4 regions of the Marinobacter excellens LAMA 842 genome follow, and region 1 is predicted to be linked to each of the others. Evidence: predicted binding sites of a transcription regulator. Region 1 holds the regulator's gene; each other region holds the start of a gene.

What was found. Region 1 encodes sigma-54, which starts transcription at its own class of promoters, with help from an activator protein. Its sites were predicted from a motif close to ANTGGCATNNANNTTGCTNT; they were not measured.
Region 2: a site for sigma-54 is predicted at 4,674-4,693, ahead of J122_RS07175 (sigma 54-interacting transcriptional regulator). Genes of this name have one in related genera too.
Region 3: a site for sigma-54 is predicted at 5,434-5,453, ahead of J122_RS04130 (CmpA/NrtA family ABC transporter substrate-binding protein). Genes of this name have one in related genera too.
Region 4: a site for sigma-54 is predicted at 3,677-3,696, ahead of J122_RS27485 (CmpA/NrtA family ABC transporter substrate-binding protein). Genes of this name have one in related genera too.

Annotation. Positions count from the first base shown of each region.
Region 1 is NZ_LOCO01000004.1:107,778-115,357, forward strand. Features, by position in the region: gene J122_RS05375 (ABC transporter ATP-binding protein) at 1-638, opposite strand, end outside; gene J122_RS05380 (KpsF/GutQ family sugar-phosphate isomerase) at 856-1,845, shown strand; gene J122_RS05385 (KdsC family phosphatase) at 1,845-2,414, shown strand; gene lptC (LPS export ABC transporter periplasmic protein LptC) at 2,411-3,010, shown strand; gene lptA (lipopolysaccharide transport periplasmic protein LptA) at 2,994-3,530, shown strand; gene lptB (LPS export ABC transporter ATP-binding protein) at 3,538-4,263, shown strand; gene J122_RS05405 (RNA polymerase factor sigma-54) at 4,447-5,982, shown strand; gene hpf (ribosome hibernation promoting factor) at 6,058-6,360, shown strand; gene ptsN (PTS IIA-like nitrogen regulatory protein PtsN) at 6,459-6,926, shown strand; gene rapZ (RNase adapter RapZ) at 6,967-7,580, shown strand, end outside.
Region 2 is NZ_LOCO01000006.1:13,660-21,239, forward strand. Features, by position in the region: gene J122_RS07165 (acyl-CoA dehydrogenase family protein) at 1-553, shown strand, start outside; gene J122_RS07170 (acetyl-CoA C-acyltransferase) at 1,021-2,199, shown strand; gene J122_RS24760 (hypothetical protein) at 2,288-2,617, opposite strand; gene J122_RS07175 (sigma 54-interacting transcriptional regulator) at 2,744-4,642, opposite strand; gene J122_RS07180 (ABC transporter substrate-binding protein) at 4,946-6,370, shown strand; gene ntrB (nitrate ABC transporter permease) at 6,373-7,200, shown strand; gene J122_RS07190 (ABC transporter ATP-binding protein) at 7,258-7,580, shown strand, end outside.
Region 3 is NZ_LOCO01000003.1:113,257-120,836, reverse strand. Features, by position in the region: gene J122_RS04150 (NAD(P)/FAD-dependent oxidoreductase) at 1-132, opposite strand, end outside; gene J122_RS04145 (nitrate regulatory protein) at 497-1,795, shown strand; gene J122_RS04140 (ABC transporter ATP-binding protein) at 1,846-2,724, opposite strand; gene J122_RS04135 (ABC transporter permease) at 2,877-3,869, opposite strand; gene J122_RS04130 (CmpA/NrtA family ABC transporter substrate-binding protein) at 3,881-5,245, opposite strand; gene J122_RS04125 (nitrate reductase) at 5,732-7,580, shown strand, end outside.
Region 4 is NZ_LOCO01000005.1:112,023-119,602, forward strand. Features, by position in the region: gene J122_RS27475 (hypothetical protein) at 17-715, shown strand; gene J122_RS27480 (nitrate reductase) at 723-3,398, opposite strand; gene J122_RS27485 (CmpA/NrtA family ABC transporter substrate-binding protein) at 3,885-5,249, shown strand; gene J122_RS27490 (ABC transporter permease) at 5,261-6,253, shown strand; gene J122_RS27495 (ABC transporter ATP-binding protein) at 6,406-7,284, shown strand; gene J122_RS27500 (nitrate regulatory protein) at 7,335-7,580, opposite strand, start outside.

The DNA.
Region 1 (7,580 bases):
GCGTAGTGGCAGATACTCAGGGATTCCGGCACGTCATGGGACACCAGCACGCTGGTCAGGCCCATGGAGCTGTTCAGATCGCGGATCAACTTGACCAGAACCCCCATGGCAATGGGATCCTGCCCGGCGAAAGGCTCGTCGTACATGATCAGCTCCGGGTCCAGCGCGATACTGCGGGCCAGCGCCACCCGACGAGTCATTCCGCCGGACAGTTCAGAAGGCATCAATCTGCGGGCACCACGCAGGCCCACCGCTTCGAGCTTCATCAGCACGATGTCCCGAATCATATCTTCCGGCAGGCGGGTGTGAACCCGCAAAGGAAAGGCAACGTTCTCATACACACTGAGGTCGGTGAACAGGGCACCGCTCTGAAAAAGCATGCCCATCTTTTCCCGCAGCACGTACAATTCCTTGCGCTTGAGCTTTGGCACCTCACGGCCTGCCACCACCACCTGACCGGAGTCGGGACGCAGCTGGCCGCCAATCAGTCGCAACAGCGTGGTCTTACCGGTGCCACTGGGGCCCATGATCGCGGTGATCCGCCCCTTCGGAATATCCAGCGAGACACCATCGAATATGCGCCGGCCGGAGCGGGAAAACACCACGTCGTTAAGGCTTATGTATGCAGATGACGCCATAATCCATCCTGATTAAAGAGCGCCTACATTATGACATGCGCCGCTTCAGCTCAATGAAAAGCCGGTTAAAGCTACGTAAAATGTCTTGATGGCAATGATCAGTTTCCCTGAACGTTGGCTGCCACGCGTCTCAACAATGATATACTCACGATTCAGTCGCCCGATCACCGACGTTTGGCCGGGCAAACCAGACCGACCGAGCAGACTATCCGCCGAGATGACAGATTCACACGCTCCAGACACCCCCGACTACCGCTCCTCAGCAGTTCGAGCCATCCGCATCGAGCGGGAAGCGATCGAAGCCCTGGAAGGCCGTATCAACGGCGACTTCACCAGAGCCTGCGACGTTATCATGGCCTGCAAAGGCCGGGTAGTGGTCACCGGCATGGGTAAATCCGGCCATATCGGCAACAAGATTGCAGCCACATTGGCAAGCACCGGCACGCCCTCCTTTTTTGTTCACCCGGGTGAAGCCAGCCACGGCGATATGGGCATGATCACCCCGCAAGATGTGGTGGTTGCCATCTCCAACAGTGGCAGCACCAGCGAGGTGGTGACCATTCTGCCGCTGATCAAACGCATGGGGGCACCGCTGATCAGCATGACCGGCAACCCGAACTCTGTGCTGGCTCAGGAAGCGGTCGCCAATCTGGATGTCAGCGTTGCCCTGGAGGCCTGCCCGCTTGGCCTGGCACCCACATCCAGCACCACAGCAACCCTGGTTATGGGCGATGCGTTGGCCGTAGCCCTGCTGGAAGCCCGAGGCTTCAGTGCCGAAGACTTTGCCTTCTCTCACCCGGGCGGCAGCCTGGGACGGCGCTTGCTGCTGCGGGTTTCTGACATCATGCATACCGGCGACCAGATTCCCAAAGTTCTTGAAACTACCACCCTCAGCGGCGCCCTGCTGGAGATCAGCCGTAAAGGGCTGGGCATGACCACCATCGTGGACGCCCAGGGGCATCTGACCGGCATATTTACCGATGGCGACCTGCGCCGGACCCTGGACAAATCCGTCGACGTTCACACTACTCCGATCCGGGACGTCATGACCCGCCACGGCAAAACCATTCAGGCTGACCACCTGGCGGCCGAGGCACTGAACATCATGGAAGAGATGAAGATCAATGCCCTGCCCGTCACCGACGACGACGGCAACCTGGTTGGCGCCATCAACATGCATGACCTGCTGCGTGCGGGGGTGATTTAATGAGTGACTTCGCACCGCCTATGCACACCGGCTGGGACGACACGCTCAAGGCAAAAGCCGCCAGAATTCGCCTGATCGCCCTGGACGTAGACGGCATCATGAGCGACGGCCGGTTGTATTTCAGCGCTGCCGGCGACGAACTCAAAGCGTTCAATATACTGGACGGTCTGGGCCTGAAACAGTTGATGAAGGCTGGAATTACCGTGGCAGTCATTACCGGGCGCCGGTCACCACTGACAGAAAAACGGATGACCGACCTCGGCATCCCGCACCTGATGCAGGGCCGGGAAGACAAAAAAGTTGCGTTACAGGAACTGGTTGCAGGCATGGATATCGCTCCGGACCAGATTGCCTATATGGGCGATGATCTGCCAGATCTGCCCGCCCTGACATTCGCCGGCCTGGGCATCAGTGTACCCAACGGCTACTGGCTGGTGCGTCAGCAAGCCGACTATTGCACCCAGGCCCCGGGGGGGCACGGCGCCGTGCGTGAAGCATGTGACCTGATACTCTGGGCGCAGAACCGGCTGGACGCTACTCTGGCCCCCTATCTGGGCAAGCCGTCATGATCCCGGGGGCCCTGTCGGACATCGTTCGCAAACCCTGGGTTCGAACCCTGGCGCTGGCAGCCACGGTTCTCGCGACCGTCTTCCTGATGTGGCAGAACGAGGAAGGCGACAGTGTGCGGGGCGATGCCGCAGAACTCAGGGGCCCGTCGGAACCCGACAGTTTTATCATCGAGGGCCGCTACACAACCTGGGACGAACACGGCAACCTGAAGATGTCGATCTCCAGCCCCCGAATTGAGCAGTTTGAAGACACCAACTACGCCACCATGAATGCTCCAAGGGCCAGGATTTTCAGCGAACAGGCTACCCCACCATGGATAATCGAAGCGGATGAAGGTAGCCTCCGGCAAGACGATGATCAGTTGACCTTGACGGGCAACGTCGTCGTACTCCGGCAAACCGGCGACTCTGAAGCCACCCTGAAAACCGACTCACTGACCCTGGATAACCGCCAGGGCACGGTATACACCGATCAACCGGTCACCATTACCGAACCGTTCGGCGTTACCCAGGCCAATGGCATGAAAGCCTGGGTAAACGAACGCATACTGGAACTCAACTCCCGGGTGGAAGGGCAATATGAAACCATCAGGTAAGCGCACACACCGACTGCCGGTCATGCTGGCCGCACTGATGCTGGCCAGCCCGGCAACCGCGTTTGATCTGGATTCCGACACCCCCATCAAGGTCAGCGCTGATTCCGCCCGCCTGGACGATACCGAAGGGACCGCCATCTACACCGGTGACGTTGAACTGGTCCAGGGGGCCACCCAGCTGAACGCAGAGCGGGTGGTGCTGTACCGAAGCCCCGAAGGTCTCAGCCGGATTGAGGCGAGCGGCGAACCCGCCCGATATCGCCAGCCGGCACGGGAAGGTGAAGCCATGACAGACGCCCGGGCGCGGACCATCACCTGGTCAGCGGCGGAAAACCGGCTGACGTTCGAGCGCCAGGCAGTGATTGAACAAGGCAACAATGTGTTCCGGGGCGACGTCATCCAATACGACACCGTGCGCAGGGTGGTCACGGCAGAAGGCGGCACGCCTTCGGAAGAAAGCTCTGGCCGGGTGGAAATGGTGATTCAGCCTCGCGGCTCCAGCAACCTCACAGACGAATAGGTTACTGATGGCAGTTCTCAGGGCCAGCAACCTGGCAAAAAGCTACAAACAGAAAAAAGTGGTTCTGGATGTGTCTCTGGAAATCCGGTCCGGAGAAATCGTAGGCCTGCTCGGCCCCAACGGAGCAGGGAAAACTACCTGTTTTTACATGATTGTCGGGCTTGTACCCTCCGACCGCGGCCGAATCACCATTGACAGCCAGGACATCACGCCCCTGCCCATGCATGGCCGGGCACGCAAAGGCATCGGCTACCTGCCCCAGGAAGCCTCGGTATTCCGCAAACTAACCGTGCGCGACAACATCATGGCCATTCTGGAAACCCGAAAAGGCATGAAACGGCCGGAGCGGGAAGCCAAACTTGAGGAACTGCTCGAGGAATTTCACATCACCCATATCCGGGACAGCCTGGGTATGGCGTTGTCCGGTGGTGAACGGCGGCGCGTCGAAATCGCCAGAGCGCTGGCCATGGAACCTGCGTTTATTCTGCTGGATGAGCCCTTCGCCGGGGTAGACCCGATTTCAGTCAGTGACATCAAGCACATCATTCGGCATTTGCGGGACAAGGGCATTGGCGTGCTGATCACCGATCACAACGTGCGGGAAACCCTCGATATTTGTGAAAACGCCTACATTGTCTCCGGCGGCCATATCATCGCCTCCGGCAATGCGGAAGCCATCCTGGCCAACCAGCAGGTCAAGGAAGTCTACCTGGGTGATGAGTTCCACCTGTGAGCGGAAGAAAACCCCTCGACGACCGAGGTCTGATTGTTTTGATGATCTGTAGCAAGTAAACTCGGCAAAGAACTTGCTTATACTGATACCAGTGAGCGGCAAGTAACCAGCGTATAACAATTTTTTTGCCTGACAGCAGGCAACGTCACTACCGGGACACCCTTGATTTATGGATCTTGAGCCATGGTTATGAAAGCCTCATTACAGCTTAAGATGGGCCAGAGTCTGACCATGACGCCCCAGCTGCAACAGGCCATTCGCCTGCTTCAGCTTTCCACCCTCGACCTCCAGCAGGAAATCCAGCAGGCACTGGAATCCAACCCCATGCTGGAAACCTCCGAGGATGACGATCAGTCTGACACCCCCGATACGGATGACGATACCCGGGACGAACATAAAGACCGGGATTCCGACCACGATGAACCAGCCACTGAGGCTGCCTCTGACTGGGATGAAAACGAAAATGGCCCGGACTGGGCTTCCGAAAACGACATCCCGGATAACATCCCCGACGACCTGCCCGTAGACACCGCCTGGGACGATATCTACCAGTCTGCACCGGCGCCAGCCAGCAAAGGGGACGACGAGAACGAATCGGATTTCGAAACCCGCAATTCACCGGCCGAAACCCTTCAGGACCACCTGGAATGGCAGCTCAACCTGACCCCCATGAGCGAGCGTGACCAGGCAATCGCCCACGCCCTGATGGACGCTGTGGATGAGCGCGGTTACCTGACCTCACCGATTGAGGAAATCCATTCCGGCCTGCAGGACGAAACCGAAGAGGACCCCCTGGAACTGGACGAGGTAGAGGCGGTTTTGCACCGGCTACAGCACTTCGATCCGCCCGGCGTGTTCGCCCGGGATCTGCAGGAATGCCTGCTTATTCAGCTCAACCAGTTGCCGCCAGATACCCCCTGGCTTCGACAGGCCCGCTTGGTGGTTACCCAGTTCCTGCATCTGCTGGGCAACCGGGATTACGCGCAACTGCTGCGCCGCAGCCGACTCAAGGAAGATCAGCTGCGCGAGGTTCTGGCCCTGATTACCAGTCTCAACCCTCGCCCGGGTGACGTGGTTGACCGCGCCGAACCGGATTACGTGATACCGGACGTCATCGTCCGAAAACACGAAGGCCGGTGGCGAGTTGAGCTCAACCCGGAGATCGCCCCGAGGATTCGGGTCAATGCCAGCTACGCATCGCTGATCCGTCGCGCCGATAGCAGTGCTGATAACACCTACCTGCGGGATCAACTGCAAGAGGCCAAGTGGTTCATTAAAAGCCTGCAAAGCCGGAATGAAACCCTGCTGAAAGTCGCCACCCGGATTGTTGAGCACCAACAGGGTTTCCTGGACCAGGGGGAAGAAGCGATGAAACCGCTGATCCTCTCGGACATCGCCCAGGCCGTGGAAATGCACGAATCCACCATTTCACGGGTAACCACGCAAAAGTATATGCACACACCCCGCGGCATTTTCGAGCTGAAGTACTTTTTCTCCAGCCACGTCAGTACCGCTGAGGGCGGAGAATGTTCCTCCACCGCTATTCGTGCGATGATCAAGAAACTGATTTCAGAAGAAACTCCAAAAAAGCCGTTGAGCGATAGCAAGATTGCAGCCATGCTTGGAGAACAGGGCATCAATGTGGCCCGGCGCACCGTTGCCAAATACCGGGAGGCCATGCACATTCCTCCTTCAAACGAGCGCAAACGACTGGTTTAATGTTTTCTCCGGTGCATGAAGCACCGGACACGCAGCCCGGTGGCAACACCGGCATGATGACAACAGGAGACGCCTATGCAACTCAACATTTCAGGCCATCACGTAGAACTGACCCCTGCACTGAAGGATTACGTCAACACCAAGTTTGAGAAGCTGGAGCGTCACTTTGACCACATAAGTAACTGTCAGGTGACGCTGGAAGTTGAGAAGGTACGTCAGATGGCCGAAGCCACCCTGCATGTCATCGGTGGCGAGATCCACGCAAAGGCAGAGAATGAGGACATGTACGCCGCGATTGATTCGCTGGTGGACAAGCTGGACCGCCAGATCCTCAAGCACAAAGAAAAGAATGTAGACCGGATGCACGGCAACGGCTGAGCGCGCTCATCGCGCCACCGTACCGGGTGTTTCAATGATACGAGCTGCGGCGGGGCATACCGGCCGCAGCCTTTTTTTTACGGAATCACAGTCGATCCATGAGCGATACATCCCTGACCATCGACAACATTCTGGCTCCCGAACTGACGCTGTGCCGAGTGCCAGCCTCCAGTAAAAAGCGGGTACTGGAAACCATCGCAGAGCAAATTCATCATCAGGATGAAATCCTCAGCGATACCGAGATCTTCAGCAACCTGGTTTCTCGCGAGCGGCTTGGCAGCACTGGTATCGGGCAGGGTATCGCCATACCCCATTGCCGCCTGGAAGGTCTCGACCGTGTGATCGGCGTGCTTATGACACTGGAAGAGAGCATCGACTTCGATGCTATCGACAATCAGCCGGTCGACCTGGTGTTTGCCTTGATCGTGCCCAAAGAAGCCACCAGTGAACATCTGGAGCTGCTAAGCCAGTTGGCCGAGAAATTCAACGACAACGGGTTCTGTGAACAGCTTCGCCAGTGCCAGGATGCAGCCTCCCTTTACCAGCGCATGACCGCGGCATCCTGATAAGCAGTAGCACCAACAGAAGCAGGCAGGAGCGTCCATCATGAAACTGATCATCGTCAGTGGCCGATCCGGGTCCGGTAAGAGTACCGCGTTGCATGTGCTCGAAGATCTGGGTTTTTATTGCATTGATAACCTTCCCATCGGACTGCTGTTCCCGCTGACCCGGGAAGCGGCACAACAGGAAGCGCCGGGGCGGCTCCGGAAAATGGCCGTCAGCATCGACGCCCGCAACCTGTCTGCCGAACTGGCCAACTTCGAACAGATCTATCGCCAGCTTCACGATGCGGGAGTCGTTGTCGAGATTATCTTTCTGGATGCCGATGAACAGTCCCTGCTGCAGCGGTTCCACGCCACACGCCGGAAGCACCCCCTGAGCGATGACCGCACCTCCCTCCGAGAAGCCATCACCAACGAAAAGTCACTGCTGGAACCCCTGTCCAAACTGGCAGACCTGTACATCAACACCACCGGCATGTCGATGTATGAACTGCGGGACATGGTCAAACAGCGGGTGGTCGGCCGGAAGGATCAAGAGCTTGCACTGCTGTTCCAGTCATTCGGTTTCAAGCACGGCGTACCGGTCGATTCCGATTACGTCTTCGATGTGCGCTGCCTGCCGAATCCCTACTGGGACACCAGCCTTCGCAAATATGT
Region 2 (7,580 bases), on a different contig from region 1:
CAACCTGGACAAAATCGGCCAGCACTCCGGCGATACCTCCGAGCTGTTTTTCTCCGACATGCGCATTCCCTCATCGGCTCTTTTGGGTGAGGAAGGGCAGGGCTTCATGTACCTGATGCGGGAACTACCCCGCGAACGCCTGGTGATCGGCGCCTTGGGCGTCGCCGCTGCCCGAGGCTCCCTGGACCTGACCATTGCCTACGCCCAGGAGCGGGTGCTGTTCGGCCAGAAGCTCAGCCAACTGCAGAACACCCGCTTCGAAATCGCCCGTATGGAGACGGACTACCGCATCAACAAGGCGTTTGTTGACCAGTGCATCCGCGAATACGAAGACGGCAAACTGGATGCGCCCACGGCGTCCATGGCCAAGTACAGTGCCACGGAGATGCAGTGCCGGGTGGCTGATGGTTGTTTGCAGTTATTTGGGGGCTACGGTTACACCACCGAATATCCGATTTCCCGGAACTTTATCGATGCTCGGGTGCAGAGGATTTACGGCGGTACTTCAGAGGTGATGAAGGAGATTATTGCCCGTTCGGTACTTGGGCGCTGAGGGGCTGGCTTGGGCCCCCAGCCTTCCGGTTTGCGGGCGGGCTTGCGGGGTGGCTGTTGGATTTTTTTTGGAAAAACAACTCGCTTCGCTCAGACATCTTTTTCCGGCAAAAAATCCAACAACCACCCCGCGCCGACGGGCATTGGCGGGTAGTCGCTTGATAAAAACCCTTGTAGGTTTTGCGCTTAGAAAGGGAAAGGATAGATTCAGTGCAACACTCACACTTACCCCAGGGTACTTTCTTTGTTTTTACCCTTGGCATTCCTGTACTGCACGTCGGTAGTGGGGTATGGGGTATTTTTCTGGCAGGGAAAAAGATGTCTGAGCGAAGCGAGTTGTTTTTCCCAGAAGAAAAATACCCCATACCCCGCGTACCCGCCCGCACACCCGAAAGGCTAGGAACCCAAACAAGACCGATGAGCAAAATAAGAACACCAACTAGATTCCGTTGCAGGAGAACATAAAACATGAACAACGATATCGTAATAGCCGGTTCCGCCAGAACCCCGATGGGGGGCATGATGGGCTCTTTGAGCTCTGTGCGTTCACCGGAACTGGGCGCCGTTTCCATCAAGGCGGCCATTGAACGTGCCGGGCTGCAGCCGGCAGATATACAGGAAATCATCATGGGCTGCGTGCTACCCGCCGGCCTCGGCCAGGCACCTGCGCGGCAGGCATCCCGCGCTGCCGGTATTCCGGATAGCAGTGGCTGCACCACCATCAACAAAATGTGCGGCTCCGGCATGCAAGCCGTCATCATGGCCCACGACCAGATCAAAGCCGGCACCAACAACATCATGATCGCCGGTGGTATGGAGAACATGAGCCAGGCACCGTATCTGTTACCGAAAGCCCGCGCCGGCATGCGCATGGGCCACGGCCAGGTGATGGACAGCATGTTCCTGGATGGCCTGGAAGACGCCTACGAAGGCGGGCTGATGGGCGTATTTGCCCAGCGCACCGCTGATAAATACAACATCACCCGCCAGGCCATGGACGAGTTCGCCATCGGTTCCCTGCAAAAGGCCCTGGCGGCCATCGAGAACGGCTGGTTCCGGGATGAAATCGTTCCGGTTACCGTCTCTGGCCGGGGTGGTGACACGGAAGTAGACACCGACGAACAACCGGGCAACGCCAAACCCGAAAAAATCCCCCAGTTGAAACCCGCCTTCGCCAAAGACGGCTCGGTAACCGCCGCCAACTCCAGCTCCATCAGCGATGGGGCCTCCGCGCTGGTGTTGGCATCTGCCGCCGAAGCCGATGCCCGTGGCCTGATTCCCCAAGCCAGAATCGTGGCCCACGCCACCCATGCCCGCTTGCCGGCAGAGTTCACGCTGGCCCCGATTGGCTCCATTGAGAAAGTGGTCAAAAAAGCCGGTTGGACGCTGGATGATGTCGACCTGTTCGAGATCAACGAAGCCTTCGCAGTGGTCACCCTGGCCGCCATCAATGAGCTGAAATTACCTGCGGAAAAGGTCAACGTGCACGGCGGCGCCTGCGCCCTGGGCCACCCCATCGGCTCCTCTGGCTCCCGTATCATCATTACCCTGATCAACGCCCTCAAACAACGTGGCCTGAAGCGTGGTGTGGCATCGCTGTGCATTGGTGGTGGTGAAGCAACTGCGGTGGCCATCGAGGTGGTCTGAGTTCCGTTCTGAGCCTTCTGGTTTTGGTGTGGGGTTTGGTTTGGGCTCCTGGCCTTCCCGGTTTGCGGGCTGGGTATGGCTTCGGCTCCTAGCCTGGTGGTTGGCGGGCGGGTACGCGGGGTATGGGGTATTTTTCTTCTGGGAAAAACAACTCGCTGCGCTCAGACATCTTTTTCCCTGACAGAAAAATACCCCACACCCCCCTACCGACGTGCAGCACAGGAATACCAAGGAAAAAACAACGAAAGCACCCTGAAATAAGCGCGACCATCGTACTGAATCGATCTTTTGCAATTTTAAGTGCCAAATATATTGGCTCTGTTATCAAGCGAATACCCGCCAATGCCCGTCGGCGCGGGGTGGTTGTTGGGTTTTTTGCCGGAAAAAGATGTCTGAGCGAAGCGAGTTGTTTTTCCAAAAAAAATCCAACAGCCACCCCGCAAGCCCGCCCGCACAGCTAGAAGGCTAGGAGCCCAAGCCAAACCCCGCCCCCCAACCAGAAGGCCAGGAGCCCAAGCCCGAACCCAGAAACCCAAGCCAACACTCAAGAAGCCCGAAACTGCCGGGCATCAAGCTTGAGCTTGCCCAGGCGGGAATTGAGGGTCGTTGGCTTGATGCCAAGTAGTGCCGCTGCCCCGTCATCTCCGAAGATGCGCCCGCCGGTCATTCTCAGCGCCTTGATCAGGTTCTGTTTCTCCAGCTCCTTCAAGTCTACCTCGGTCAACAACTCACTACCGTAATGGCGCGATGGCGTTGAGTTTGCTGCGGTATGCGCGGGAGTCTCGGCACCGGGAAGGTCCAGATCCAGGCGGCCATCGGCGGTAATCACCTGGCGTTCGATGACGTTTTCCAGTTCCCGAACGTTGCCCGGCCAGTGGTAGGCCTTGAGGGTCATCACGTCTCGCTCTGTCAGAACCAGCGGTGGTCGGTTGAACTTCTGGCAGGCCCGGTTCAGGAATTCCTGGGCCAGCATGGGAATATCTTCAAGCCGCCTGCGCAGGGGAATGGATTCGATAGGGAAGACATTGAGGCGAAAATACAGGTCTTCCCGGAAGGTCTTCTCCTGTACCTCTGTTTTTAGATCCCGGTTGGTGGCGGCAATCACTCTTACATCAACGGCCCGGGTCTTGTTCTCACCCACGCGTTCAAACTGTTGATCCTGAAGCACCCGCAAAAGCTTGCCCTGCAATTCCAAAGGGATTTCACCCACTTCATCCAGAAACAGGGTGCCGCCGTCGGCCAGTTCAAAGCGGCCGATTCTGTCGTTCACGGCGCCGGTGAAGGCGCCTTTGATGTGGCCGAAGAACTCGCTCTCAAACAGGTCTTTCGGAATGGCAGCGCAGTTTACCCGGATCAGCGGGCGGTCTCGTCGGGCGCTGGCCTGGTGGATGGCTCGGGCAATCAATTCCTTGCCAGTGCCGGATTCGCCGGTGATCAGAACGTTGGCATCTGTCGGGGCCACCATGCCGATGCGCCGCACGATGGCCTTGATGGCGTCGCTCTGGCCGAGGATTTCGTGGAAGTGGAACTCCGCGCTGAGTTCTTCCTGCAGGTAGGCGTTTTCCATTTCCAGCCGGCGTTTCAGGCTTTCGACTTCTTCCAGTGCTGATTGCAGTTCCTTCTGGGCTTGCAGTCTGGAGGAGATATCCCGGAAAACCACGACCGCACCCACCGGGTGGCCGTTGTCCATGATCGGGGTGCTGGTGTATTCCACCGGGAACCCGGTGCCGTCTTTGCGCCAGAACCAGTCGTCGCCAACGCGCTTAATACTGCCGTCCCGGAAAGCGCCGTAGATGGGGCATTCTTTCAGCGGGAACAGGCTGCCGTCTTCGTGGGAGTGGTGCACAACCCGGTGTATTACCCGCCCCATAAGTTCATCCATTCGCCAGCCCAGCATTCGCTCGGCGGCGGGGTTGGCGAAGGTGGTGCGGCCTTCGGCGTCTACCCCGTAAATGCCTTCGCCCACGGCGTGGAGAATCAGCTGGTTCTCCCGCTCCATATCCTTGAACAGTTCTTCCACTCGCCGCCACTCCAGCAAACCGCCCCGGTGGTAGTGATTGGCTTCGTGGCGTTCGCGCAGGGTTCTCAGTTGTCGCCGGTCGCGCAGTAGCAATAACAGGGTTTGCGCTTCGGCTTCTCCCACGCAGGAAGAAGAAATTTCCAGTTCAACCGTGTGGCCGTCCCGGTGTTTCAGGTGGAAGTCACGGCTCCAGCTGTGGCTTCGGAACAGGGTTTCTTCAGTGAAGTTGATCAACTGGGGCCGCTGGTCAGCAAACAGCTGGGTACATGCCATGCTGGCAATGGATTGTCGGTCTGTGCCCGCCATTCGCGCCATGGCGCTGTTGGCAGCGAGGATCAGGTCCTGGCCCGCATCCACCAGAAGGGCAGCCTCTGGCAGGTGGTTGATCCATTGGTGTGTTTCGATGCGTTCGGGCTGGTTCATGCCGGGCTTCCGCTTGAGTGACGGTAAAACCCAAACAAAGCCTGTGCCAACTACGAAAAATCGAATCGCTCGCTACGAGAAATCGTGGTCTACGAAATATCGTAGTTGGACGGGTTAGCATTCGTTTGTATTAAACCCCATAAAAACAATGAGGTAGAGGTTTTCATAAAGTTGGCACGAACCCCGCAATAGTCATCTCAGAACGTGCTGTTTGCCAAGGCCAAATTCTGGCCGGGCAGAACCAGAGTCTTAGTTGCACCGCAAGAGTGCAAAAAAACTATCTGAGAGTAGGGAGAGTGCACCATGACAACCAAAAGCCTTGGAAACCCGTTTGACGGCGACCAGTCACTTATCCACGCGAAAACCTGTGGTTGCCCGGAATGTAAGCCTGGTGACAGCCTGCCGTCTGTATCGCTGAACCTTCGCCAGACAGGGGGCGAGCAAGCCACAGGCTCTGCGGCCGGGATGGATTCCGAAGCCATGATGGACCGTGCCATCGAAAGCGCTGTGGTGCGCTCCGTGTTCGGTCATAACGATCACAGCCGCCGCAGCTTTATGAAGATGATGGGGGCAGGGACCGCAGCCGCTTTGCTGGGCTCCGTGTTCCCCATGGACAAAGCCAAGGCGGCGGTGAAGGAGTCGCTCGGCAAGCTGGAGAAAACCAAGCTGAACGTTGGCTTTGTGCCGATCACCTGTGCCACGCCCATCATTATGGCCGCTCCGATGGGGTTTTATGAGCGCTATGGCCTGGATGTTACCGTCACCAAAACGGCCGGTTGGGCCGTGGCTCGGGACAAGTCTCTGGCGGGTGAATACGACGCCTCACACATGCTCACTCCCATGCCCCTGGCCATGACCATGGGCGCCGGTTCCACGCCGGAGCCGTTCATCATGCCGGCGGTGGAGAATATCAATGGCCAGGCCATCGTGCTGCACGTGGATCACATGGACAAGCGTGACCCAAAGCAATGGAAGGGCTTCAAGTTTGGTGTGCCGTTTGAATACTCCATGCACAACTTCCTGTTGCGCTATTACCTGGCTGAAAACGGCATTGATCCGGATAAAGACGTTCAGATCCGGGTGGTTCCGCCACCTGAGATGGTCGCCAACCTGCGCGCCGGCAACCTGGATGGCTACTTGTCACCAGACCCGTTCAACCAGCGTGCCGTCTGGGAAAAAGTCGGCTTCATTCACATGCTCACCAAGGATATCTGGGAAGGGCACCCATGCTGCGCCTTCGCCTGCAGCCAGAAGTTTGCCAGCCAGAATCCGAATACCTATGGCGCTCTGCTGCGCGCCATCATCGACGCCACCCAGTACTCCAATGAGCCTGAAAATCGCAAAGAGATCGCCGAGGCCATTGCCCCGCGGAACTACCTGAACCAGCCGGTACCGGTGATCCAGCAAGTGCTCACAGGCCGCTACGCCGATGGCCTGGGCGAGGTGCAGAACGTGCCCGACCGCATCGATTTCGACCCGTTCCCGTGGCATTCCATGGGCGTGTGGATTCTGACCCAGATGAAACGCTGGGGCTACATTGAGGGCGATGTGGATTACAAGGGCATTGCTGAGCAGGTCTACCTGGCGGGTGAAACCGGCAAGCTAATGCGCGAGATGGGGTACAGCGCACCCACCGAAACCTACAAAACCCACACCATCATGGGCAAAACCTTTGATCCGGAAACTCCGGAAGAGTATGCCCGTAGCTTCGCCATCGGGAGGATTTGATCATGGCCTCGTTGAATGTGAGGGCAGCACTGCTGTCGGTGTCTTTCCTGATCCTGGCACTTGGCATGTGGGAAATGGCCACCCAGCCGCCCGCGGCGACGGAGGCTACGTCAGAGTATGAATTGCTGATGGGCGTCTCGGGGTCAGAATCTCGTGTGCCGCCGCCATCAGCAGTCATCAAAGTGGCCTGGGCGGAGCTGTCTAACCCGTTTTACGACGCAGGCGCCAACGACAAAGGCATCGGCATTCAGCTGGCCTACTCGGTTTACCGGGTGCTGACGGGGTATCTGGCGGCCATGGCGATTGCCCTGCCATTGGGCTTTCTGATTGGCATGTCGCCGCTGATGTACAAGGCGCTCAACCCGTACATCCAGGTGCTGCGACCGATCTCGCCCCTGGCCTGGATGCCGCTGGCCCTGTTCATCATCCAGGATTCGGATGCGTCGGCCATCTTCGTGATCTTCATCTGCTCCATCTGGCCCATGCTGCTGAACACCGCCTTCGGCGTGGCCAACGTGCGGTCGGACTGGGTCAACGTGGCCCGCACCCACGAGCTCAATCCGTTCAAGACCGCGATTACGGTGATTCTGCCTGCAGCAGCGCCAACCATCCTGACCGGCATGCGCATCTCCATCGGTATCGCCTGGCTGGTGATTGTGGCGGCGGAAATGCTCGTGGGCGGAACCGGCATTGGCTACTACGTGTGGAATGAGTGGAACAACCTGGACCTCGCCAGTGTGATCTTCTCCATCCTGATGATCGGGGTGGTGGGCATGCTGCTGGACCTGGCCCTGGGCAAGGCTCAGAAGCTGGTTGAATACAAAGAATGATCGGGCAGGGCGCCGGTTGTCTGGCGCCCGCCAGAACCCTCCGACTGGAGAATTGATATGAGTAAGTCATTCCTGGAAGTAGATGGATTGTCGAAGGTATACCCGGACGGCCAGGGCGGTGAGTTGACAGTCTTCGAAGACATCCGCTTCGCCCTGCAGAAAGGCGAGTTTGTGTGCATCATCGGCCATTCCGGCTGTGGCAAATCCACCATCCTGAACGTGTTGGCCGGCCTGGACGAGGCCAGTACCGGCAACGTGGTGATGAACGGAAAAGAAGTGAAAGGCCCGGGCCTGGAGCGCGGCGTGGTGTTTCAGAACTACAGCCTGTTGCCCTGGAAAACCGCCCTGAACAACATCATCTTTGGGGTAAAGGCTCGCTG
Region 3 (7,580 bases), on a different contig from region 1:
AGCGAAAGGCTCGCCGTTGAACACCACAATGCGGCTGAACGGGTGCCCTGTGGCCACCAGTTGCTCCAGCAATCGCTGCGCAACCATGCCATGGCCGCAGATCACCAGCGCAGGGGTCTGTGTGTGTTCCATAGGTGCGCTCCCTTACTCAACGAATTGCCGAAAACCAAACGAAAAAAGCCGGAGCATCATGCTCTCCGAAGAGAACAGATGGTCCGGCACCAATGCCAACAACAATGATCTGATGGTCCGGCCTGATTCCATGGCCGGGACAGTCGTCCTTGATTAGGACAAAGCGATCTCCATGCCAACTTTTTAACTCCATTTAATTCAGTTGCTTAGATGATATCGCGGCTCTATTGCACCCGTGCCGGGCAGAAAAGATGCCCCGGGATGGGGCGAAACGCACGAAGATGATGCCGGTGGTTCTGGCCTGTTAATTGCTGCAGTCCAGTCAGACAGGAACCCGCTGTGTACCGATACCAGGAGTTGCACCATGAACAGCAAACGCCAGACCAATACGGCCGCGACGGCCACAGCCGCAGACTTTCTGATGGCCTCCCGGCAGTGCGAAATCCGCAACCTGGAGTACTTTCTGCAGATGGGCCGGCTGGTGCAGAGCGTGGGTAACCTGGTGCACGGACTGCAACGGGAGCGGGGAGCTACCAACCTGTATCTGGGGTCCGGTTGCCAGCGTTTCGCCCGGGAGCGTTCGGTTATCCTGAAAGAGAATGACCAACTGGCTGTCATCTTCCGTAAGGCGCTGACCGACATACAGGAAGACCTGACTACCCATCCGGTCAGCAGCCCGCTGCTGGGTCATATTGCCAGTGCCCTTCATAGCCTCGATCAGCTGGCCGAGTTCAGGCAGAAAGTGGTCGGGCAGGAAGCCAGCGTGGTGGATGCTACGGACTGGTTTTGCGACACCATCCATCAGCTGATTACGGTGGTTTTTGAAGCCGCCGAAACCGTTGCTGAACCCTCCATTGCCGGCCTGCTGGTGGCCATGGTGCACGTGATGAATGGTAAGGAATACTGTGGCCAGGAGCGGGCGGCAGGCTCAGCGGGATTCTCCAGTGGCCACTTCGAAAACGCACTGTCACGGCGCATGATGCACCTGGTTGAAGCGCAGGAACGGTGTTTCGAGGTATTTGTTGCCTTTGCCAGCGAAGACAGCCTGGCTCTCTGGCAGGCGCTGCGGTCTCACCCGCGGGAACTGGAAATAGAGCGGATGCGCCAGAAGGCGGTGTCGGTCGGACCCTATAAATCCCTGGACAGGGAAATGGCCGATCGCTGGTTTAACCTGATGACCGACCGTATGGATGATCTCAAGAAAATCGAAGATTCCGTGGAAAACGCCTTCCACCACCGTTGCGTGGAACGCTACACCGAGGCGCGCCACTCCCTGGCTCACCAGGAAACTCTGCTGGCCTCGCTGGAACAACGGAACGCCTCGACAATGCCGGTATTGGTGGTCTGCGATAATGGAGTAGATGCGGGTACGGCAGATGCCTGGGCCGGTGACGGTGTCGGGCAACAGTCAGGCAGATCCATCTTTGATCTGGTTCAGGAGCAAACCCGCCGCCTGCGCCAGATGTCTGAAGAACTGCAAAGTGCAAAAGAAGCTCTGGAAGACCGACGTACCCAGGAAAAGGCCGTGTTGCTACTGATGGAACATCGTGGCATCAGCAACGACGAAGCCCACCGATTGCTGCGAAAGCTGGCCATGGATCAGGGCAAACGCCTGCCTGATGTGGCTAGAGCCCTGGTCTCCATGGCCGGCGTTCTGGGCTGACACCATCCTTGATGGCACCGGGGGCAAAGTAGCCCCGGTGCCGTGCAGCCTCAGGCAGACGCCGGCTGTTTCTCCTTCTCCACCTTTGCACTCTCCCCACCCTGCGTGGAGGCACTGGCGGCCCGCCGGCTGCTCAGGGATTCCAGCTTGCGCTGTTTCTCGTACAGGAACGACAGCACCTCCTGCCGGTAATGCACATATTTGGCGTCATCCGCCAACGCCACCCGATTACGCGGCCGAGGCAAATCAATGTGCAAATCTTCCCCCACCGTCGCCGCCGGCCCGTTAGTCATCATGATGATGCGGTCCGACAACAGCACCGCCTCGTCTACATCGTGGGTGATCATGATCACCGTATTGTTCAGCTCCTGCTGAATCTCCATCAGCGAATCCTGAAGATGTGCCCGGGTCAACGCATCCAGGGCCCCGAACGGCTCATCCATCAGCAGCACGCTCGGTTTCATCGCCAACGCCCGGGCAATCCCCACCCGCTGCGCCATGCCCCCGGAAATCTCCCCCGGCCGTTTATTGGCGGCATGGGCCATATTCACCAGCTCCAGGTTATGGGTAATCCAGTCCCGGCGCTCCTTACGGTTCATCGACTTGCGAAACACCTGCCGAACAGCCAGCTCCACATTCTCATACACCGTCAGCCAGGGCATCAGCGCATGATTCTGAAACACCACCGCCCGCTCCGGCCCCGGTGAGTTCACCTCATGCCCGTTTAACACACAGCCACCCTTGGTGGCCTGCAACAAGCCGGCGACAATGTTCAGTACCGTCGATTTACCACAGCCGGAGTGGCCGATAAGCGAAACAAACTCCCCTTTCTGGATCTTCAGGTTCACGTTGTCCAGGGCAACGAACGGCCCTTTCGGCGTGTCAAACGCCATCTCAACACCGGTAAGTTCTAAATGTGTTTTACTCATGGAAATCACCTCAAAAGTAAGCGGAGCGCCGGGTGGGTTACGCCTCCCGAAACCCTCAAAAACATGGATGTTTTTGCGGAGCCTACATGGATGTACTCGCCGCGTGTTTCGGGCGGCGTAACCCACCCGGTGCGGCATGCTCCCAAGTTTGATCACTCATTCCAGGCCACCTTCTTCTGAATCAACAGCATCACCCGATCCAGCAAAAACCCGATAAACCCGATGGCCAGCACCGCCACCATGATCCGGCTCAAAGACTGACTGCTGCCATTCTGAAACTCGTCCCAGACAAACTTGCCAAGCCCGGGACTCTGCGCCAGCATCTCCGCCGCAATCAGCACCATCCAGGCAATACCCAGAGACACCCGCAACCCGGTAAAAATCATCGGTACCGACGACGGCAGCACCACCTTGCGAACGTGGGTCCAGAACGACAGCTTCAGCACCTTCGACACGTTCAGCAGGTCCGGATTCACCGCGGCCACGCCCACGCTGGTATTGATCAGCGTGGGCCACAGGCTGCAAAGGGTGACCGTGATCATCGACGTCAGAAACGACTTCTGGAACATCGGGTCATCGCTGACGTACGTGGCTGACACCACCATGGTGACCAGTGGCAGCCAGGCCAGGGGCGACACCGGCTTGAAGATCTGGATCAGCGGATTGACCGCCGCCTGAAAATACCGGTTAAGACCGAACACAATTCCCAGGGGCACCGCAATCAGCGTGGCCAGGGCAAATCCAGACAACACCGTGACCAGGCTGGTACCGATCTGATCGATAAAAGTGGGTGCGCCGGGATAAGACCGGATCCGCACCTCCGCCTCCGGGTTGTCGGCCAGAATCCTGGCATTACGCTGCTCCTGCATGGCGATGAACTGGCTGGCGCGTTCCCGCTGGTTGGCGTGCTCTTGCCAGAGTTGCCCCGCCTGCTCCCAGACCTGAGCCGGCCCCGGAAAGGCGCCAAGGGACGTCTGCACCTGGGGAGCTGCCAGATGCCAGAATCCCAGAAACACGAGAATTCCGATCAAGGGCAGCAAAGTCTGTTTGCCGGCCGCCAACAATTCATTCGGGCCCAGCCGGGAGAGCAGGTTGCGGCTCCTGGTGGCCATCGACTGACCAATCCTTATGCTTAATGTGCTCATGTTGTGCCCCCTTACGGTGTCTCGGTGCCTTTCAGCCCGATATCAAAGCGTTCTATGTAAGCGTTCGGTTCGCGAGGTGTGAAAGGCACACCGTCAATCAGCTCGCCCTGGTAGGGGCGTTCAAAGTTCTCGGCGTCAAAGTCCGGGAAGTCACTGGCATTCATCACGCCATCATCGATCAGTGACTGTGCGGCCTGAGCATACAGATCACCCCGGTATACCCTTGCTGCGGTCTGCATGTACCAGTCATCCGGCTTGGCGTCCGGAATCTGGCCCCACCGGCGCATCTGGGTCAGGTACCAGATGGCATCCGAGGGATAGGGGTAGGTGGCGTGATAGCGGAAGAACACGTTGAAGTCCGGAACCTCCCGCACATCCCCTTTCTCGTATTCGAATGTGCCGGTCATAGAGTTGGCGATCACGTCTTTGTCTGCGCCCACGTAGCTGGAGCGTGAAAGCAGCTCTACCGCTTCCTGGCGATTTGCGTTGTCGTTTTCATCCAGCCAGTAAGCCGCGCGGATCAGTGCCCGCAACAACCGCAGGTGGGTATGGGGATGCTTCTCTGCCCAGGTCTCGGTCACACCAAAGACTTTCTCAGGGTTGTTTGGCCAGATCTCATAATCAGTGATGACCGGCACCCCGATGCCCTTGAATACCGCCTGCTGGTTCCAGGGTTCGCCCACGCAGTAGCCCTGAATGGTGCCGGCTTCCATGGTCGCCGGCATTTGCGGCGGCGGGGTAACGGACAGATGAACATCGGCCTGCAAGGTGCCACTGGTATCACCCCGTTGTGGGGCGTAGAAGCCGGGATTCAGGCCACCGGCCGCCAGCCAGTAGCGGAGTTCGTAGTTATGGGTAGACACCGGGAACACCATGCCCATCCGGAACCGCTCGCCTTTGCTCAGGGATTGCTCCACCGCCGGTTTCAGTGCGCTCGCGGAGATCGGGTGGGCGGGTTTGTCGCCATCCATTTCCAGGTGGGGCTTCATGGTGTCCCACACCGCGTTGGACACGGTAATCGCGTTGCCGTTGAGGTCCATGCTGAAGGCGGTAATGATGTTGGCCTGAGTGCCATAGCCAATGGATGCGCCCAGAGGCTGGCCGGCCAGCATGTGGGCACCGTCCAGCTCGCCGGTGATCACCCGGTCCAGCAGCACTTTCCAGTTGGCCTGCGCCTCCAGTTCCACGAACAGGCCTTCGTCCAGGAAGTAGCCCTGTTCCCAGGCAACCGCCAGTGGCGCCATATCGGTGAGTTTGATGAAGCCCAGTTTCAGGTCTGGTTTCTCGGCCGGCCCGATGCTCGCCTGGGCCAGCGTGCTCAGCCCAATCAGTGCGCCTGTGAGCAAGCCTCTGAGTTGATGACGGCGTGTGTTCATGCTGTTACCTCTCTGTGTCTCTCTTTTCTGGCGCACAAAAAAAACGCCCACCCTCCGTTTCCGGAGAGCAGGCGCCAATGCCTTAGAACGAGAGATGTGATGTCTTGATGGTTCGCTGTTACCTCAGCATAAGCCGTGCCATTTTTTAATATTCATAGTTTTCAAAGGCTTGATATTCCCTTCCGTGTTGAGCGAGGAAAACGCCAATCGAGCCCGGTCTGTTTTTGGTGCAACCTGAGCGATTTCGCACCAATGTGAAACCTCAAGGCAGAAGTGTATCCCGGCCTGCCGGAGCCGATGGATCTGCTGAACAAGGCCGTAGCCCGGGCGTTGCCACAAGGCCGGCCGGGCAAGTGCTGTTTTGGCAATCGCTGGCCCCGTTATTGCTTTCCATAAAACAGACAATTTTGGCAAAGAAGCCCGCCCCGGCTCTGGAAACAGACCCCGGATGGCGGGCTTTTTTATGGGTAAAGCAGAGGATTGATCATGAAAAACCGCCGAACCACTCCCGGAAGTACCGCCACCACCTGCCCTTATTGCGGTGTGGGCTGTGGTGTTCTGGCGAAACCTGACGCCGTTCAGGGCGATCTTGGCCACCCGGCCAATAATGGTCGCCTTTGTGTCAAAGGCTCTGCGTTACATGAGACCGTGACCGGACACGACCGTTTGCTGGCCCCCCGTGTGGCAGGGCATACCGTTGAGTGGTCGGAAGCCATTGACCGGGTAGCTGAGGCCATTCGTGTTTCGGTCAGAGACCATGGCCCGGAGTCTGTGGCTTTTTACCTGTCTGGCCAGCTGCTCACAGAGGACTATTACATTGCCAACAAGCTGGCCAAGGGCTTTATTGGCACCCCGCACGTGGATACCAATTCCCGGTTGTGCATGTCGTCTGCCGTGGCAGCCCACAAGAGGGCGTTTGGTGAGGACTGCGTGCCCGGCTGTTATGAGGACCTCGAGCTGGCGGACTTGCTGGTGCTGGCGGGCAGTAATGCCGCCTGGACGCATCCGGTACTTTATCAGCGGATAAAAGCGTCCCACCGGCCCGGGCGCAAAGTGGTAGCCATTGACCCAAGGCAAACCGCAACCACAGAGATGGCTGACCTGCACCTGCAACTGCGGCCGGGAACCGACACCCTGCTGTTCAATGGCTTGCTGGTTTGGCTGCATGACCACGGAGCCCTGGCCACACAGTACCTGGAACAGCATTGCAATGGATTCGAGGAGACTCTGAGTGTGGCCCGCGCCTGTGCGCCTTCGATACTGGCGGTCGCCCGCGGATGTGACCTTCGGGCTGCGGATGTGGAACGCTTCTATCGGTGGTTTGCCGAGACCGATCGGACAGTCACCGCCTTTTCCCAGGGCATCAATCAGTCGGTGGCTGGCACCGACAAAGCCAACGCTATTATCAACTGCCACCTGGCCACAGGGCGCGTTGGCCGGCCCGGTGCCAGTCCGTTTTCACTCACCGGTCAACCCAATGCCATGGGTGGGCGGGAAGTGGGCGGTCTGGCCAACACCCTGGCGGCCCATATGGATTACGACACGCCCGGCGCGGTGCAACGGGTTGCCGACTTCTGGCACAGTGAAAAATTGGCAGCGGGACCGGGCTATAAGGCGGTGGATCTGTTTGAAGCCGTTCATCGGGGCGACATCCGGGTGCTCTGGGTGATGGGCACCAATCCTGCGGTCAGCCTGCCCGACAACGCCCGGGTCAGGGAGGCCCTGGCGCGATGCGAGACCCTTATAGTCTCAGACTGCGTGGCCCAGACCGATACCACGGCGTTTGCCGATATCCTGTTGCCTGCTGCCGGTTGGGGCGAGAAGGACGGTACCGTGACCAACTCGGAACGGTGCATTTCACGCCAGCGTCGATTTTTGCCAGTGCCAGAGGGTGTCCGGCCGGATTGGCGAATCATCCGGGATATCGCCCAGGCGCTCGGTTATGGTCACGCCTTTGACTACCAGGAGCCTGCGGAGATTTTCAGAGAACACGCGGCACTGTCCGGTTACGGTAACGGCGGTGAGAGAGTGTTTGATATTTCCGCCCTGGCCAAGCTGAGTTCCACGGAATATGACCGGCTTCAACCCGTGCAGTGGCCGCTTACCGGGGGCAATCCCGGTGCCTGGCTGCAGACCCGCCGGCTGTTCTCCGATGGTCGCTTTCCCACGCCCGATGGTCGCGCCCGCCTGGTACCGGTTTCGAACCTGCCGCCCGGACAGCAGCCCGATGCCCGGCATCCCCTGATCGTGAATACCGGTCGTATTCGGGACCAGTGGCACACCATGACGCGCACGGCACTGGCGCCCAGACTGTTTGCCCATCGCAGTGAGCCCT
Region 4 (7,580 bases), on a different contig from region 1:
CAGATATCCAACGCGTATGCCAGTACCAACATCAACCACCCGAGCCATCGGCACTCTCATGTGCCAAGCCACCCGCGACATCCTATGGGCACCCGCCGAAGCCCGGGTTCGGGAGCAAAACCGGGGTGTAGCGCTGGCATTGCGGGTAGGGTCCGGCCAGGCCACCTATCACCGTTACGATCCAACCCAGAAGCAGCATCTGATCACCTATGGCGCGCGGATGATTGCCGCCAAGCATCAGCCGGAAACCGCCCAGGGCTGGTTATCGACTCGGGAAATCCGGAGTCGGGGTTATTTTGGGGGTGAGGTGAGTGTATTGAACCTGCTGGCCCACACCTGCTGCCATGAGTTTGCCCATTTGCTGCAATACAGTGCAGGCCAGCGGCACTATGGTTCGGTGCATAACCGGCATTTCTATGAAGCGCTGGACGGGTTGTATAGCAGTGGTGCGTCGGTCGCCACCCGGCAGTACCTTGAGGAGACTGCCGTAGAAGCGGGAGTGACATTGCCCAGCACACCGTTTGTATTCCCCAGTCCAGTCCGGGAGCTCCGGCAGTGGCAGGTCGGCGATGCGGTCTGTTTTGGCGAAGGCCGGCACGAGAAACGGGGCCAGGTTGTCCGGGTGAACCGAAAAACCTGCACGGTTGCGGTTACTTTGAATGCCCGCGGTTTGCGGTACCGGGTACCGGTTTCCCTCCTACGCCGCCCGGACTGATCCGGTTTCAGGCAGGCTCCCGATCCGCCGATTTCGCCAGCAAGCCACGAATCTCAGGTATACAAGAACCACAATTGCTGCCGCACTGCAGCCGCTGACCCAATGCTTCAACGCTGGCGGCCCCATCTTCGATTGCCTGGTTGATCTGGCGCTCGCCTACCTGGAAACAGCTGCAGACCAGCGGCCCGGTCGGTTCTGCATCGATCGAACCTGCAGCCAACAAGGATCGGCGCTGCTCCGGTGTCAGGTTCTCGGAGCCAAAACAGTCATCCAACCAGCCGAGGTCCGGCATGGTTTGCACACAGGACTCTACCAGCAATACGCCATCCAACCGGTTGCCGGTGAGCCAGGCCGCACGAAAGCGACGCCGGGCACTATCTTGCATAACCAGCTCCGGTTCCCTGGCGAAAATCTGCTGGGCCCATTCACGCCAGTCCATTGACCGGCGACCGGCCAGCCACCAGGACCGGCTATGAGGCAGTGCCTGGTGGCTCCAGTAGTCCAGCGACGTGGCGTCCAATGCGGTGCCCCCGGCCGCGGGCAGCATCAGCCGGGCTTGCCATCGAGTGATTAGTGGCCGAAGGGAGGCTACGCCAAATTTGGCTTCCGGTTGCCCTGAAATCGGGTCGACGACGGGGGCGATCAGGTCGGAGGCCAGGGCTGAGGATGCAAACTGCCGATTCCAGTGAATGGGAACGAATACCTCTCCGGGTCTCTGTGCCGGGCTGGCCCGGACCCGGCCGGTGAACCCCTTTCGGGCATGCCCTGTCAGCGTGGCCAGTGCACCTTCAATCAAACCAAAGGTGGCGATGTCCTTCGGGTGAACCTCGATAAAGGGCTCACTGCGATGGGCAAACAGTCTGGGCGCCAGTGCCGTGCGCGTCATGGTGTGCCACTGGTCCCGAATACGACCGGTATTCACGATCAGGGGATGCCGGGCATCGGGCTGCTGTCCGGGCGGCAGGTTCGAAACCGGTACCAGGCGGGCGCGACCATCGGGCGTGGGAAAGCGACCATCGGAGAACAGCCGGCGGGTCTGCAGCCAGGCACCGGGATTGCCCCCGGTAAGCGGCCACTGCACGGGTTGAAGCCGGTCATATTCCGTGGAACTCAGCTTGGCCAGGGCGGAAATATCAAACACTCTCTCACCGCCGTTACCGTAACCGGACAGTGCCGCGTGTTCTCTGAAAATCTCCGCAGGCTCCTGGTAGTCAAAGGCGTGACCATAACCGAGCGCCTGGGCGATATCCCGGATGATTCGCCAATCCGGCCGGACACCCTCTGGCACTGGCAAAAATCGACGCTGGCGTGAAATGCACCGTTCCGAGTTGGTCACGGTACCGTCCTTCTCGCCCCAACCGGCAGCAGGCAACAGGATATCGGCAAACGCCGTGGTATCGGTCTGGGCCACGCAGTCTGAGACTATAAGGGTCTCGCATCGCGCCAGGGCCTCCCTGACCCGGGCGTTGTCGGGCAGGCTGACCGCAGGATTGGTGCCCATCACCCAGAGCACCCGGATGTCGCCCCGATGAACGGCTTCAAACAGATCCACCGCCTTATAGCCCGGTCCCGCTGCCAATTTTTCACTGTGCCAGAAGTCGGCAACCCGTTGCACCGCGCCGGGCGTGTCGTAATCCATATGGGCCGCCAGGGTGTTGGCCAGACCGCCCACTTCCCGCCCACCCATGGCATTGGGTTGACCGGTGAGTGAAAACGGACTGGCACCGGGCCGGCCAACGCGCCCTGTGGCCAGGTGGCAGTTGATAATAGCGTTGGCTTTGTCGGTGCCAGCCACCGACTGATTGATGCCCTGGGAAAAGGCGGTGACTGTCCGATCGGTCTCGGCAAACCACCGATAGAAGCGTTCCACATCCGCAGCCCGAAGGTCACATCCGCGGGCGACCGCCAGTATCGAAGGCGCACAGGCGCGGGCCACACTCAGAGTCTCCTCGAATCCATTGCAATGCTGTTCCAGGTACTGTGTGGCCAGGGCTCCGTGGTCATGCAGCCAAACCAGCAAGCCATTGAACAGCAGGGTGTCGGTTCCCGGCCGCAGTTGCAGGTGCAGGTCAGCCATCTCTGTGGTTGCGGTTTGCCTTGGGTCAATGGCTACCACTTTGCGCCCGGGCCGGTGGGACGCTTTTATCCGCTGATAAAGTACCGGATGCGTCCAGGCGGCATTACTGCCCGCCAGCACCAGCAAGTCCGCCAGCTCGAGGTCCTCATAACAGCCGGGCACGCAGTCCTCACCAAACGCCCTCTTGTGGGCTGCCACGGCAGACGACATGCACAACCGGGAATTGGTATCCACGTGCGGGGTGCCAATAAAGCCCTTGGCCAGCTTGTTGGCAATGTAATAGTCCTCTGTGAGCAGCTGGCCAGACAGGTAAAAAGCCACAGACTCCGGGCCATGGTCTCTGACCGAAACACGAATGGCCTCAGCTACCCGGTCAATGGCTTCCGACCACTCAACGGTATGCCCTGCCACACGGGGGGCCAGCAAACGGTCGTGTCCGGTCACGGTCTCATGTAACGCAGAGCCTTTGACACAAAGGCGACCATTATTGGCCGGGTGGCCAAGATCGCCCTGAACGGCGTCAGGTTTCGCCAGAACACCACAGCCCACACCGCAATAAGGGCAGGTGGTGGCGGTACTTCCGGGAGTGGTTCGGCGGTTTTTCATGATCAATCCTCTGCTTTACCCATAAAAAAGCCCGCCATCCGGGGTCTGTTTCCAGAGCCGGGGCGGGCTTCTTTGCCAAAATTGTCTGTTTTATGGAAAGCAATAACGGGGCCAGCGATTGCCAAAACAGCACTTGCCCGGCCGGCCTTGTGGCAACGCCCGGGCTACGGCCTTGTTCAGCAGATCCATCGGCTCCGGCAGGCCGGGATACACTTCTGCCTTGAGGTTTCACATTGGTGCGAAATCGCTCAGGTTGCACCAAAAACAGACCGGGCTCGATTGGCGTTTTCCTCGCTCAACACGGAAGGGAATATCAAGCCTTTGAAAACTATGAATATTAAAAAATGGCACGGCTTATGCTGAGGTAACAGCGAACCATCAAGACATCACATCTCTCGTTCTAAGGCATTGGCGCCTGCTCTCCGGAAACGGAGGGTGGGCGTTTTTTTTGTGCGCCAGAAAAGAGAGACACAGAGAGGTAACAGCATGAACACACGCCGTCATCAACTCAGAGGCTTGCTCACAGGCGCACTGATTGGGCTGAGCACGCTGGCCCAGGCGAGCATCGGGCCGGCCGAGAAACCAGACCTGAAACTGGGCTTCATCAAACTCACCGATATGGCGCCACTGGCGGTTGCCTGGGAACAGGGCTACTTCCTGGACGAAGGCCTGTTCGTGGAACTGGAGGCGCAGGCCAACTGGAAAGTGCTGCTGGACCGGGTGATCACCGGCGAGCTGGACGGTGCCCACATGCTGGCCGGCCAGCCTCTGGGCGCATCCATTGGCTATGGCACTCAGGCCAACATCATTACCGCCTTCAGCATGGACCTCAACGGCAACGCGATTACCGTGTCCAACGCGGTGTGGGACACCATGAAGCCCCACCTGGAAATGGATGGCGACAAACCCGCCCACCCGATCTCCGCGAGCGCACTGAAACCGGCGGTGGAGCAATCCCTGAGCAAAGGCGAGCGGTTCCGGATGGGCATGGTGTTCCCGGTGTCTACCCATAACTACGAACTCCGCTACTGGCTGGCGGCCGGTGGCCTGAATCCCGGCTTCTACGCCCCACAACGGGGTGATACCAGTGGCACCTTGCAGGCCGATGTTCATCTGTCCGTTACCCCGCCGCCGCAAATGCCGGCGACCATGGAAGCCGGCACCATTCAGGGCTACTGCGTGGGCGAACCCTGGAACCAGCAGGCGGTATTCAAGGGCATCGGGGTGCCGGTCATCACTGATTATGAGATCTGGCCAAACAACCCTGAGAAAGTCTTTGGTGTGACCGAGACCTGGGCAGAGAAGCATCCCCATACCCACCTGCGGTTGTTGCGGGCACTGATCCGCGCGGCTTACTGGCTGGATGAAAACGACAACGCAAATCGCCAGGAAGCGGTAGAGCTGCTTTCACGCTCCAGCTACGTGGGCGCAGACAAAGACGTGATCGCCAACTCTATGACCGGCACATTCGAATACGAGAAAGGGGATGTGCGGGAGGTTCCGGACTTCAACGTGTTCTTCCGCTATCACGCCACCTACCCCTATCCCTCGGATGCCATCTGGTACCTGACCCAGATGCGCCGGTGGGGCCAGATTCCGGACGCCAAGCCGGATGACTGGTACATGCAGACCGCAGCAAGGGTATACCGGGGTGATCTGTATGCTCAGGCCGCACAGTCACTGATCGATGATGGCGTGATGAATGCCAGTGACTTCCCGGACTTTGACGCCGAGAACTTTGAACGCCCCTACCAGGGCGAGCTGATTGACGGTGTGCCTTTCACACCTCGCGAACCGAACGCTTACATAGAACGCTTTGATATCGGGCTGAAAGGCACCGAGACACCGTAAGGGGGCACAACATGAGCACATTAAGCATAAGGATTGGTCAGTCGATGGCCACCAGGAGCCGCAACCTGCTCTCCCGGCTGGGCCCGAATGAATTGTTGGCGGCCGGCAAACAGACTTTGCTGCCCTTGATCGGAATTCTCGTGTTTCTGGGATTCTGGCATCTGGCAGCTCCCCAGGTGCAGACGTCCCTTGGCGCCTTTCCGGGGCCGGCTCAGGTCTGGGAGCAGGCGGGGCAACTCTGGCAAGAGCACGCCAACCAGCGGGAACGCGCCAGCCAGTTCATCGCCATGCAGGAGCAGCGTAATGCCAGGATTCTGGCCGACAACCCGGAGGCGGAGGTGCGGATCCGGTCTTATCCCGGCGCACCCACTTTTATCGATCAGATCGGTACCAGCCTGGTCACGGTGTTGTCTGGATTTGCCCTGGCCACGCTGATTGCGGTGCCCCTGGGAATTGTGTTCGGTCTTAACCGGTATTTTCAGGCGGCGGTCAATCCGCTGATCCAGATCTTCAAGCCGGTGTCGCCCCTGGCCTGGCTGCCACTGGTCACCATGGTGGTGTCAGCCACGTACGTCAGCGATGACCCGATGTTCCAGAAGTCGTTTCTGACGTCGATGATCACGGTCACCCTTTGCAGCCTGTGGCCCACGCTGATCAATACCAGCGTGGGCGTGGCCGCGGTGAATCCGGACCTGCTGAACGTGTCGAAGGTGCTGAAGCTGTCGTTCTGGACCCACGTTCGCAAGGTGGTGCTGCCGTCGTCGGTACCGATGATTTTTACCGGGTTGCGGGTGTCTCTGGGTATTGCCTGGATGGTGCTGATTGCGGCGGAGATGCTGGCGCAGAGTCCCGGGCTTGGCAAGTTTGTCTGGGACGAGTTTCAGAATGGCAGCAGTCAGTCTTTGAGCCGGATCATGGTGGCGGTGCTGGCCATCGGGTTTATCGGGTTTTTGCTGGATCGGGTGATGCTGTTGATTCAGAAGAAGGTGGCCTGGAATGAGTGATCAAACTTGGGAGCATGCCGCACCGGGTGGGTTACGCCGCCCGAAACACGCGGCGAGTACATCCATGTAGGCTCCGCAAAAACATCCATGTTTTTGAGGGTTTCGGGAGGCGTAACCCACCCGGCGCTCCGCTTACTTTTGAGGTGATTTCCATGAGTAAAACACATTTAGAACTTACCGGTGTTGAGATGGCGTTTGACACGCCGAAAGGGCCGTTCGTTGCCCTGGACAACGTGAACCTGAAGATCCAGAAAGGGGAGTTTGTTTCGCTTATCGGCCACTCCGGCTGTGGTAAATCGACGGTACTGAACATTGTCGCCGGCTTGTTGCAGGCCACCAAGGGTGGCTGTGTGTTAAACGGGCATGAGGTGAACTCACCGGGGCCGGAGCGGGCGGTGGTGTTTCAGAATCATGCGCTGATGCCCTGGCTGACGGTGTATGAGAATGTGGAGCTGGCTGTTCGGCAGGTGTTTCGCAAGTCGATGAACCGTAAGGAGCGCCGGGACTGGATTACCCATAACCTGGAGCTGGTGAATATGGCCCATGCCGCCAATAAACGGCCGGGGGAGATTTCCGGGGGCATGGCGCAGCGGGTGGGGATTGCCCGGGCGTTGGCGATGAAACCGAGCGTGCTGCTGATGGATGAGCCGTTCGGGGCCCTGGATGCGTTGACCCGGGCACATCTTCAGGATTCGCTGATGGAGATTCAGCAGGAGCTGAACAATACGGTGATCATGATCACCCACGATGTAGACGAGGCGGTGCTGTTGTCGGACCGCATCATCATGATGACTAACGGGCCGGCGGCGACGGTGGGGGAAGATTTGCACATTGATTTGCCTCGGCCGCGTAATCGGGTGGCGTTGGCGGATGACGCCAAATATGTGCATTACCGGCAGGAGGTGCTGTCGTTCCTGTACGAGAAACAGCGCAAGCTGGAATCCCTGAGCAGCCGGCGGGCCGCCAGTGCCTCCACGCAGGGTGGGGAGAGTGCAAAGGTGGAGAAGGAGAAACAGCCGGCGTCTGCCTGAGGCTGCACGGCACCGGGGCTACTTTGCCCCCGGTGCCATCAAGGATGGTGTCAGCCCAGAACGCCGGCCATGGAGACCAGGGCTCTAGCCACATCAGGCAGGCGTTTGCCCTGATCCATGGCCAGCTTTCGCAGCAATCGGTGGGCTTCGTCGTTGCTGATGCCACGATGTTCCATCAGTAGCAACACGGCCTTTTCCTGGGTACGTCGGTCTTCCAGAGCTTCTTTTGCACTTTGCAGTTCTTCAGACATCTGGCGCAGGCGGCGGGTTTGCTCCTGAACCAGATCAAAGATGGA